One region of the Paenibacillus sp. FSL R7-0331 genome, then DNA from elsewhere that is predicted to be linked to it. Evidence: a T-box and tRNA genes for the amino acid it is inferred to sense, from the RefSeq annotation. Region 1 holds a T-box; the other holds one or more tRNA genes.

Region 1 (5,919 bases):
CTGCCAGCCTTGATGATCAGCTCTACCTTTTTGCTCATCGGCACATTAACCTCTGCACGGATGTTGCGTACTGCACGGATGACGTCCATCAGCAGGTTCATTTCGGCCACTGCCTCAGGGCTCTCAAGCGCTGCATCGTACTTAGGCCACTCTGCCAGCGTAATGGTTGCGCCGTCATGCGGCAGATGCTGCCAGATCTCCTCGGTAATGAACGGCATGAACGGGTGAATCAGGCGCAGCGTGCGGTCGAGCACGTAGGCGAGCACCGATTGGGTTTTGGCTTTGGCAGCCGTATCGCTGCCGTACAGCGACAGCTTCGCGAACTCGATATACCAGTCACACAGGTCATCCCAGATAAAGTTGTACAGCAGACGGCCGGTCTCACCGTACTCGTACGAGTCAATTAGACGCGTAATATCGCGGGAAGTTTCGTTCAGGCGGTGCAAAATCCAGCGGTCAGCCGTTGTAAGCTCGCCTGTAATGTCAATATCTGCAAAGTTTACGCCCTCCAGATTCATCAGCGCGAAGCGCGATGCGTTCCAGATCTTGTTGGCGAAATTACGGGCCTGCTCAACCTTTTCCATCCGGAAACGAAGATCCTGGCCGGCAGTAATACCTGTTGAAATCATATAGCGCATAGCATCCGCACCGTACTGTTCAATAACATCCAGCGGGTCGATCCCGTTGCCGAGCGATTTGGACATTTTGCGGCCGTCGGCATCACGTACCAGACCATGCATGAATACATCGGCGAACGGCTTTTGGCCGGTAAATTCAAAGGCAGAGAAGATCATGCGCGCTACCCAGAAATAGATAATATCGTAACCGGTAACAAGCACGTTGTTCGGATAGTAACGCTGATAGTCACTGCTGTTCTCGTCAGGCCAGCCCATTGTGGCGAACGGCCAGAGGTTCGAGCTGAACCAGGTATCAAGCACGTCCTCATCCTGCTTCAGATCATCCAGTCCGCTTATTTCGCGGGCTTCTTCCTCGCTATAGGCTACGAATACTTCGCCTGTAGATTCCGAGTACCAGGCCGGAATACGGTGTCCCCACCACAGCTGGCGGGAGATACACCAGTCACGTACATTTTCGATCCAGTTCAGGTAGGTCTTCTCGAAACGCTCAGGAACAAAATTAACCCCGTTGCCCTCCTTTTGTGCATTGATGGCAACCTCAGCCAGCGGCTGCATTTTTACGAACCACTGGGTGGACAGATAAGGTTCAACTACGGCGCCGGAGCGCTCGCTGTGTCCTACCTGGTGTACGTGATCTTCGATCGAGATCAGGACGCCCTGCTCCTTCAGATCTGCAACGATGTTCTTGCGGCATTCGCTGCGGTCCTGGCCGTTATAAGGCCCCGCTTCCTCATTCATTACGCCGCCTTCATCCATCACGTTAATCTGCGGCAGATTGTGGCGCTGGCCTACCTCAAAGTCATTCGGATCATGAGCCGGAGTAATCTTCACCGCGCCGCTGCCGAATTCCTTCTCTACGTAATCATCAGCAATAATAGGAATTTCACGGCCGATAATCGGCAGGATCAGCGTTTTGCCGATCAGATCCTTGTAGCGCTCATCCTTCGGATGCACGGCTACCGCAGTATCGCCGAGCATCGTCTCCGGACGTGTTGTGGCTACAGTGATGTGGCCGCTGCCGTCCTTGAGCGGATAACGCAGGTGATACAGGTGTCCGTTAACCTCTTTGTACTCAACCTCGATATCCGACAGAGCCGTGCGTGCAGCCGGGTCCCAGTTGATGATACGCTTGCCGCGGTAGATCAGCCCTTTGCGGTACAGCTCTACAAAGACCTGGCGTACGCCCTTGGTCAAGCCTTCATCCAGAGTAAAGCGTTCACGGGAATAGTCCAGGGACAAACCCATCTTCGCCCATTGCTCATGGATCGTTTCGGCGTACTGGTCCTTCCAGGCCCATACCTGCTCCAGAAACTTCTCGCGTCCCAGGTCATGACGGGAAATGCCCTGCTGGCGCAGCTTCTGCTCGACCTTCGTCTGGGTAGCAATACCCGCATGATCCGTTCCCGGCAGCCAAAGGGTGTCAAAGCCCTGCATCCGCTTCGTGCGGATCAGAATATCCTGCAGGGTGAAGTCGAGCGCGTGCCCGATATGCAGCATCCCCGTTACGTTCGGCGGCGGGATTACGATGCTGTAAGGCTCTGCGTCCGGGCGCTGGCCGGCCTTGAAGAATTCATTCTCCATCCAGTAGGTGTACCATTTGTGCTCTGCCGCTTTCGGATCGTACGTAGTCGGCATGTCGTTCTTAGTGCTATTGTCAGCCGCAGCCTGCGCTGCCGCTTCCTGCGTGTCCGGCAGCATCTCTGCCGCTTTGCCTTGATCAGCCATGTTCTGAACCTCCATTAAGATACGGTTTGAGTTGAAGCCTTCTTATTCGCTTGTGAAAATACAAAAAGGCCTTTCGTCTCAAAGGACGAAAGGCCATTCTTTCGCGGTACCACCTTTGTTTCGCGCTAGCAGCAAATACACCTGTGCCCGGTCACCTGCGGTTCCCGGAGCTTAGCGCGACACTCATGCAGATAACGGCTGCGTCCGGCCGCATCCTACACTGCAGGCCGTACGAACGGCGGCAGGTTCAGAAGGGCGACTCCGGGGCGACTTCGGTGGCAAACATCCTGCGGAAAATCACAGCACTAACAATTCCGCTCTCTGAAGGGCTGACCGCCTACTCTTCCCGTTCCCAGTCTTTTAGCTAAGTTTTACTTATTCCCATAATACCTTTAGTACTATTCCTAGTCAACCAGCATACGCACAAACTGCAGCCTGCGCGGCGGTACCGCCGATTTGGCGGGACTTTTACCGTTGGCTGGAGCCCTGTACAGCGCCACAACACAAACAAGAGCAGCGCTCCCCATAACAGGAATCGCTGCTCTGTCTCATTCCGCTCCTTAAGCCTCCCGGCTTAAGGAATATACAATACCTGGCCTTCCTCCACATTCTGGCCGGCCAGCCGGTTGTACATCACCAGCTCACGTGCGCTGAGCTGATATTTCTCGGCAATTGTATCCAGCGTATCCTCCCGCTGGACAATACACATCCGGACCTTGCGGAACAGCTCCGCACCCCCGGTTCTGCTGATAAAGCGGTTCTTCCAGTCGCTGTGATTCCCCGCTTCAGGAGCTGCTTCAGGAGGCGCTTCGGCGGCTGCGACTGCACTCTCCAGCTCCTTATGGGCGCGGCTTGAGCTGAGCAGGGAGGAGAAGGTGAGATGCTCCTTTGAAGCGGAATCCGTCTCCTTCTTACTGCCAAGCCCGATCTTCAGATCCGCTTTTTCTTCCTGGGCAGGCAGCGTCTCCGGCGAGAGAAGAGATTCATTCTCCATAAAGTCCGCCGGCTCCTGCAGGACAGGCTCATCTTGAACCGGAGCCAGATCCGGCTCCTGCTCTCCGGCAGCAACAACCGGCTCCTCCCGGTTCTCCGCATAGAGCGTTCCGGAGGCGATGTCAGCAAATGCGTAGTTCTGCACTGCCGCAGGGGCGGAATCCTCTGCAGCATCGGCGGCCCCTGCACGCGCAATCTCTGCAGAAGCAGCCGGTGTCACCGCCGCTTCCTTCTCGCGTCCGCCGAAAAAGTAGCCGGATACCGGCTCTGCCGCCGCTTTGCCCTTCTGCCAGCCCTCCGCTGCTGCGCCGCTGGAGAAGCCGGACTCAATACTATGCGTACGCAGCTTCGTTTCCTTGTCCTTCTGCGGCTGGGCAGCGTGTCCGGCTGTCTGCGTATAGACGGAGCCTTCCAGTACCAGCGGATTAATAGCCCCCGCTTCCGGAATAAAGGAGGTATACTCCTGCTCCTGCTGATCCGCAGGCGATTCTGCAGCACCTTCGCCGTAGGTCCACAGCGAATTCTCGTACAGGGAGTCACCCTCCTGCTCACGGGCGCCTTCCGGGGCAGCTTCGCTCCGGTCATTCTCCTCCGGAGAATAGGCTACAGTATACTCCTCCTGCGGCCAGGCCGTACCTGCCTCCGCCCCGCCGATCCCCCGCAGGGACAGCACCCCGGTAATGTTGACGGTACGCATCGTAAGCAGGTCAATATCGAAGTTCTCGATCTCCACCCCTATGTCATCAAGTGAGCTGACCCGGGTCAGCGGGACTGTGATTTCAACAGGTATCGCATGCTCCAGGCGTTCCGTCCGGTCATTTTCTCCCCGGTAAAGCCCGGTGAGCAGCAGCTGGCCGTAGAGCTCGGCCCGGTCTTCCCGCTGAATCACCTGAATTTCCGGAATGAGTTCCACCTCTTCCAGCTCAGCGATTCCCGGAAGTTCTGCAGGCAGGTGAATGCGTTCATAAATATCAAACCGCAAGCCGTGGGACTGGTCAAACACGGGAAATTTCCTCCTTCTTGGCATCATTTAACCCTGAGACAAGCCCAGAGCATAAGCCCAAAATGTTACTCCCCACATGTATATGCTTCAATCAGGAAGGCATGACTAATTCGGACATATTGACATATCCCCGGCAACTCCCCCGCTTAACCGGATTTACTCTCAAAGAATACCCGCATCAGGCACCAGATAATCTGCCGGAAGCCTGCTGCGCAGCAGCGGCTCCAGCGGATTGCCGGGTGAGATTACGCTTAGCAGGTCTGACGGATGGAATGCACCCGGTATGGGGCCGGCGGCCCCGGCTATCGGTCCGGCGCCGCCTGACGGCAGACCCGGCAGCGGCCAGCTGCGCATTCCGGCAGCTCTGCGGTAGACCCGAAGTGTCCCTTCCGCCATTGCATCAAGCGAGCGGTTCCCGCCCGCCCACTGTCTGGCCGCACTGCCCGTCCGGGCCCGCAGGGCATCATCGCCAAGCAGCAGCTCCAGCTGGTCTGCGAGCGCGGCGGCATTCTCCGCAGGCACAATCCAGCCCGTAACCCCGTGCTGGACCATCTCCGGCATCCCGGCTGTACCCGCCACAACAGGGGCAATGCCGGCAAGCTGCGCTTCCGTGACCGAGAAAGGCTGCGTATCCTGCAGGCTTGGCTGAACATAAAGATCCGCCGCAGCCAGCGCGGAGGGGATATTGTCTATTTTACCGGTAAAAGCAATATCCTCCTGAACACCGCATTCCTGCGCCTGTAGCCTCAGCTCCTCCAGCAGGCTCCCGGTACCGGCAATGACGCAGGTCCAGTCCCGGCGCCGCTGCTTCAGCAGACCAAGTGCACTGATTAATACGTGGACTCCCTTGATATATTCAAGGCGCCCTGCATACATAATCACTTTTTTACCGGGAACAGGATTCAGGGGTGCAGGCTCTGCGGCCTTCTCCCTGTACTCCTGCAGATTAATGCCGTATGGCAGAATATGAACCCGCTCTGCTGCCACCCCATGTCCGCCTACTACCTGTCCGATCCAGCGGGATGACACCAGAATCAGATCAGCCGCATTCACGCCCAGCTGCTCCATCCGCCGGAAATAGCTCCAGATCGGCCGGCTCTCATATTCCTGCAGCGTCAGCCCCGGCTCAAGCCCCCGGTATTCATAATATGATTCGCGGGCAAGTGCCCCGTGAATACTTGCAACCAGCGGCACAGGCTGCTTCATGATCCGCCTCAGCGCATATGCCGAAATAGGGTCCTGGGCATGGATGATGTCATAATCCTCAAGCCCCAGCGCCGCGGCCCCGCCTTCAAACACGTAACGCCCCAGCTCAAAGCTGAAAATCCCGTGCTCCTGGTGCAAATGCGGAAACTGCAGCGGGTCCAGATAAGGAAGGAGCGCGGAGTAATAAGCTTTTTTATCAAAAAAAGCATTCCGGTCCAGCAGATACAGCGTATTGCTATCCACATGGCTGCCCATCAGCGTAACTGTATGCCCCTGCCCGCCCAGCTTGTCTGCAAGCTGCCTCATATACGTCCAGATCCCGCCCATATTGGTAAGTCCCCAGTAGGTAACAAG
Region 2 (5,919 bases), 2.6 Mb from region 1:
TTTTTGTTGTTCAGACAGACAATTGAAGCAACGGGAGGCGTATGATTAATGACAAATATTTTTATCGGCGGAGCCTGGCCTTATGCCAACGGCTCGCTGCATCTGGGCAGGCTGGCAAGCATTCTGCCGGGAGACATCCTTGCCCGCTACCACCGTGCCAAGGGCGACCGGGTGCTGTATGTATCAGGCAGTGACTGTCACGGGACACCGGTGGCTGTGCAGGCTGCCAAGGAGGGTGTAACTCCTGGAGATTTTGCCGGCAGGTACCATCAGGAATTCACAGAATGCTTCAGGAGGCTTGGCTTCACCTATGATCTGTACACACGCACGGATCAGCCTCAGCATCACAAGGTAGTTCAGGAGCTTTTTGTGCAGCTGCTGGATCACGGCTATTTGTACAAAAAGTCAACCTTACAGTGTTATTGCGAGCAGGATCAGCGTTTTCTGCCGGACCGTTATGTAGAGGGCATCTGTCCCCGCTGCGGGCAGCCGGCCAGAGGTGACCAGTGCGATTACTGCTCAGCCCTGCTTGATCCGTCCGACCTGCTGGAGCGGGTCTGTAAAATCTGCGGTACCCCGCCTGTACTGCGGCCAACGGAGCATTATTACCTTGCGCTATCGAAGCTGCAGGAGGAGCTGACCGCTTATGCGGAGGCGGAGCATGGATGGAGGGATAACGCCGTGCGGCTAACCCAGCGTTATTTGCAGGAAGGGCTGCAGGACCGCGCAGCAACACGGGACCTGGACTGGGGTGTGGATGTGCCTGCCGACGGCTTCGCCGGCAAAAAAATCTATGTGTGGATCGAGGCGGTCAGCGGTTATTTATCCGCGAGTAAACAATGGGCTCTGGAAAGCGGCGGAAGCTGGGAAGACTTCTGGCTGGCGAGCCGTGAAGACAGCACCGGAGAGCAACCGGATATCTGTGCTTACTATGTGCACGGCAAAGACAATGTGCCCTTCCACAGCCTGATCTGGCCTGCCATCCTGACAGGCGCCGGCGGGCTGCACCTGCCGGACCGGCTGCTCGCCTGTGAATATATGACGCTGGAGGGGCAGAAGTTCTCCACCAGCCGCAACTGGGCCGTCTGGGTGCCGGATATTCTCAGCCGCTATCAGCCGGACTCGGTCCGCTACTTTCTGGTAGCGAACGGCCCTGAAAAGCGTGATACGGATTTCTCCTGGCGGGAATTTATCCACAGCCATAACGGTGAGCTGCTTGGCGCCTTCGGTAATTTCGTCAACCGCAGCCTGGCATTTATCAATAAAGCATTCGGCGGTAAGGTTCCGGGTGGAGAAACCGATCCGTTATGGGACAATGCTATTAACGCTTTGTATGGGGATGCCGGAAGGCTGATTGAAGCAGGCCGGTTTAAAGATGCGCTGGAGCTAATCTTTTCCGGCATCCGCCGGGCCAACAAATATTTTGACGAACAAAAGCCCTGGATAGAGCTGAAGGAAAACCCTGCTGCCTGCGCCAACACCCTTTATAACTGTGTTCAGATTATTGCTAACCTTGCTAACCTGCTGAACCCGTTTATTCCTTTTTCCTGTGACCGGATACGCTCCTTCCTGTCACTTGGGCAGCCAGGCTGGCACAGCATCTCCGTACCAGAAGGCCAGACTATTCAAGGTCTGACCCTGCTGTTTGAGCGGATTGACCTGAAGCAGATTGAAGAAGAGACGGAGCGGCTGAATTTGAATTTAAGGTAGGATCTTAGGCCAGAGAATACCTGTCAAAGGAAGTAGGGCACTCCGGCCGCTACGACCGCCCGCCTTGCAGCATAAAAGCTTTAGCTTCTGCCAAGAGTACCGGGACAATCAGGGGATAGGTCAGATCCTCCGGCAAATCCGTAAACCCCCTTATCTCAGCCATCTCATACTGGGGGATCTGCCCGAACCTGATTACATCTGCAAGATAGAATTTTCCGTAACTCTCGGGCACCCCCTCTATGGCTACTGAATAGATACAGACTGGGATTATCGAGAATTCCTCTGCACCAGTCTCTTCATATAGTTCCCTGGCCGCAGCAGCATCTGCCGCTTCACCAGAATCAATATGTCCTCCGGCGAACTCCCATGTACTCCGCTCCTTGTGCCTGGCCAAGACCCACTGATTATCCTGCCTGACAGCAATGACTACATATTCTAATGAAACCTCTTCTTCTACAGCATCAGTATGTATAGTTACTTTCACCGGTTATCCCCTCTATCTCTACTATATAATTGCTCCCACTTCTCTCTGATGGTATCCTCACCCTTGTAATAATCAACCTGATCCGCCGCCTGATACAGCTCTTCATACGGTAAAATATTGATTTTACCGGAATCCGGGTACTCTGCTACATCCAGCCCGTTGTTGGTCCGCAGATCCAAGTACCTGCAGGGAGTTCCGGTATGATTATACAGCTGATGCGCTCCTTCCGGCCCGGTCTCAAAAAACACAATATCTCCTGCACTCAGCTCCTGAATTCCCACTGGGGTTCTCAGTAAGGATTTCCCCTCCATGATTACAAAGATCTCTTCCGCATTTCTATGAAAATGATAAGGGTAAGAATATTTCCCGGGGTCCAGCGAGCGTATATCAAAGATCAGATGCTTCGAGCCCGCCATACTTGCCAGCTTCTCACTGGTATGCCAGGCAAACTCGGGTATAGGAGACTGTTTTTGCGTAAAAGCAGTGTTTGCAGTATTGAAAATAGTTGCCATGTGCTCACTCCTTTTCATTTATACAGACTCCTATATTTTACCTGATCTGCAACTTAGTTCATAGTGATTACATTGAATAAATTCCGGCTGGTTCTTATCCTAGGATTCACGAAAAAATAAAGGTTGCTATTATCTCACATCCTATGGTATTATAAATTTCGTTGCAGGACGGTAGCTCAGCGGGAGAGCACTATCTTGACAGGGTAGGGGTCATGGGTTCGAACCCCATCCGTCCTATATAGGTTTAACATCATATCTCAGCAAAAAGCCCTTATTGTATAAGGGTTTTTTGTTTGCTTTTTTTATTACCTCATTTTACATTTCTCCTGATGATAATATCTCCAATTAACTTCATTCTTCTGTGCTAAATCTAATTCTTTAGGTGAACATTGCAATATTCCCACTCCCTCATCTATAAGTAAAATGTTGTCATTTATTGTATTTATGTGGTATTGTTGAGATGTATAAACCACATAAATATTAGGAGGTTAAACATGAAAAAAAGATTACTGGCTGTCACTTTTGCAATTGTTATGGTTGTATCCTTATCTTCTAGTATTGCTCTGGCAGGAGGAATTCTCAACCCGGGCCAACCCGGAGGAAATGAACCTGGTGTACCTCCTAGACCACCAGGCTATTGCCCTTCAGGTCCCAATGGTCCATGTATAATTCCGTGGTAGTTTACTAATTTAGGAATAAGCTTCTTATAACAGCTGAAGACTGTCGAGAATGTCTCGATAGTCTTCTTTTGTCTTAGATGATTTAGTGCGGCATAGAGTTTTCGAGGAGATATAGATGAAGAAGTATTCATTACAAATATCCGCCGCTTAGTCCAATCCATTCCATCTGTCAGCGTATACACTTTATTAATGGAATGATTCCGGACAGAAGCAGGTGACACATTACATGAACCTTCAGGAAATTCAAAAAGAATACGATTTGATTATCAGCCTGGGCTCCTCCTGCTCACCCGCCATTAATATGAGGCGATACGGGCTGCGCAGGTTCGCTATGCCACTGGACTGGATGATCTCGGCCTCGCTGAGTGATGTGAACCGGCTTATCAGCAGCCGTTTTAACCGCTTTATGGCACTTGAGAATCTAAGCAGGCTGGAGGAGACGCACTTTTTTCTCAATGACGGGAATCCGGTGTATGACGATCCTGCCCGGGGCAGCTTATCGCAGTCCTATTTTATCAGGGATTCTTTGTACAATATCATTTCCGCCCATGATTTCCCGGTCATTCCGAATGTAGATTGGCGTGCCTTCTATCCGGCCTACCGGCAAAAGCTTGACCGGCGGCTTGCCCGCTTCTGGTCAAGTATGATGGCTAGCAGCAGCTCTTTGTTCATCAGGTGGTCTGCCAGCTACGAGCAGGTGTATGAGCTGCGGTCTATTATATCTGCACTGCTTGGCGGAAGAAGCTTCACCATCCTGATCCTCAACCCTGCGGAGCATCTGACTGTCAGCCGGGAGCTTCCCTGGGGCATGGAGCAGGTCTGTGCGCTGGAGGTTCCAAATGATATGAATGATTATGCGAACTGGGATTATGTATTGAGCGGGATACGCCTGAGGTAAACGGTACCCCGTTAAGCCATTGCCGGCTTGCCTTGTTAACCTTATAAATCCTTTCGGCGGACAAAAAAAGCCACAGCCGCAAATAACTGCTGACAGTGGCTTTTCTACGTCTGCTTACCCTTACTCCAGCAGCTTTTGATCAAAGAAGGCTTTTAGCTCGCCGGATTGGACAGAGAAATACTTTTGACTCCGCTTATCCGTTATAGCAGCGTACATTTCATGTTTGTCATAATGAATCCGGATCGATCGCTGATCATTCTTTTTCAGGCTGAGTCCAATCTCCGCAGTCAATGTACGTTCAGCATACGGAATTTCATTAATCGCAGACTCCGGAATAGAGTTAAGCATTGTTCTAACCCGATCCGTCTCCTGTTCATTCAGCTTTATGTAACGGTTCTCCGTATTTTGCCCGTCACCAAAAATCCAAAATACAGCCCCGCTAACTTCATTTGTCCCAAGCTGCTCCCAACGGATAGCCGGTTCATTAAGCAGACGGTCCGCCATGCTGCCCCCCAGCCCGACTCCTGCCACACCTGCAATACATACTGCAGACATAAGGGCGACGGACACTCTGCTGATTCTCAGGTAACCATACAATGTACAGATTAAGCCCGCTGTAACAGAAGGGATGACCAGAAAAGTCAGCAGTCCCGATTTTAGCGAATAATCAACCATGGTTTCCAGGGACAATAAGATGGACGAATCCTTAATATAGGAATACAGCAACGGGATGGACAAGCTGATAATGAGGCATAAAGGCACAATAATCCAATACATCCGCAGGCGGCTTTTGTCATGGATGAGCCGGAATATCCTGTATAGTAGAGCCGGATACAGTATAGAAGCTGCGAGCACTAATACTACACCCACGTTAACCCTCCCCGTTAGCTGATTCTAATAGCTGGCATAGATATACACCGAACCTAGCGTATCTCTCCAATAGCATAAAGCATTGTAGCTCACATAATAGATATTGCCCCAGCTGCTTATCTTCATGTACATATTAGCATTGCTGTCCTGAATGTAGCCTAATGCTGTAAACCAGTGAAACACCATGCTGGAGGTACTTCCCGTATCAGGATAGGTGGTACTGCCTGTGGACGTTTTTTTGCCGGCGAGGACAGCAACCGGTTTATTCCCGTTGATGCCTGTTTTGATATTCTCCCATACCAATGTATTAGAGGTCGTTGTGGGAGTGCCGAGATTGGTGTTATCACTTCTTAATTGCGACGCTAAGTAAGGACTATGATTATAATTGCTCAAATATGAATTAAGACCGTCTTTGAATTCAGGAAAAGTAGTGCCCCAAATCGCAGACATACTGTTCACTAAAATACTGCCCATAGTATACATATCCATAGCCCTTGCCGGATCAGCCTTCCACCAGAGCATATCATTATAGGATGAATTGCGCTGCCCCAGCGAATATAAAAGGTTAGTGCCGGCAGCAGGACCGCAGCCAAAATTCTCAGCTAATCCCAAGGAGCCCTGAACATTTGAAAGAAAGACACTTTGGGACGGGAAAGTAATCTGAGTATAGCCGCTGCTGGGCGGAGAAGGCTGGGCTGCTGCCACACTGAACTCAGGCATTTGAAAGGCCAGGGCTTCTGTTGAAATTCTCTCGCCGGTTATAAC

The links. The T-box of region 1 lies ahead of R70331_RS23805 (valine--tRNA ligase). A T-box ahead of a tRNA ligase gene usually reads a tRNA of that ligase, here a tRNA-Val.
Region 2: it has a tRNA-Val gene. The T-box ahead of R70331_RS23805 (valine--tRNA ligase) is inferred to sense a tRNA for this amino acid. The anticodon was not compared.

The regions. Positions count from the first base shown of each region.
Region 1 covers NZ_CP009284.1:5,533,972-5,539,890, forward strand. The annotation lists gene R70331_RS23805 (valine--tRNA ligase) at 1-2,336, opposite strand, end outside; T-box leader at 2,442-2,726, opposite strand; gene R70331_RS23810 (LysM peptidoglycan-binding domain-containing protein) at 2,938-4,359, opposite strand; gene R70331_RS23815 (glycosyltransferase family 4 protein) at 4,522-5,919, opposite strand, start outside.
Region 2 covers NZ_CP009284.1:2,976,015-2,981,933, reverse strand. The annotation lists gene metG (methionine--tRNA ligase) at 49-1,710, shown strand; gene R70331_RS12310 (NUDIX hydrolase) at 1,760-2,194, opposite strand; gene R70331_RS12305 (cupin domain-containing protein) at 2,191-2,706, opposite strand; tRNA gene R70331_RS12300 (tRNA-Val) at 2,872-2,943, shown strand; gene R70331_RS12295 (DUF1796 family putative cysteine peptidase) at 3,613-4,284, shown strand; gene R70331_RS12290 (hypothetical protein) at 4,405-5,154, opposite strand; gene R70331_RS12285 (hypothetical protein) at 5,179-5,919, opposite strand, start outside.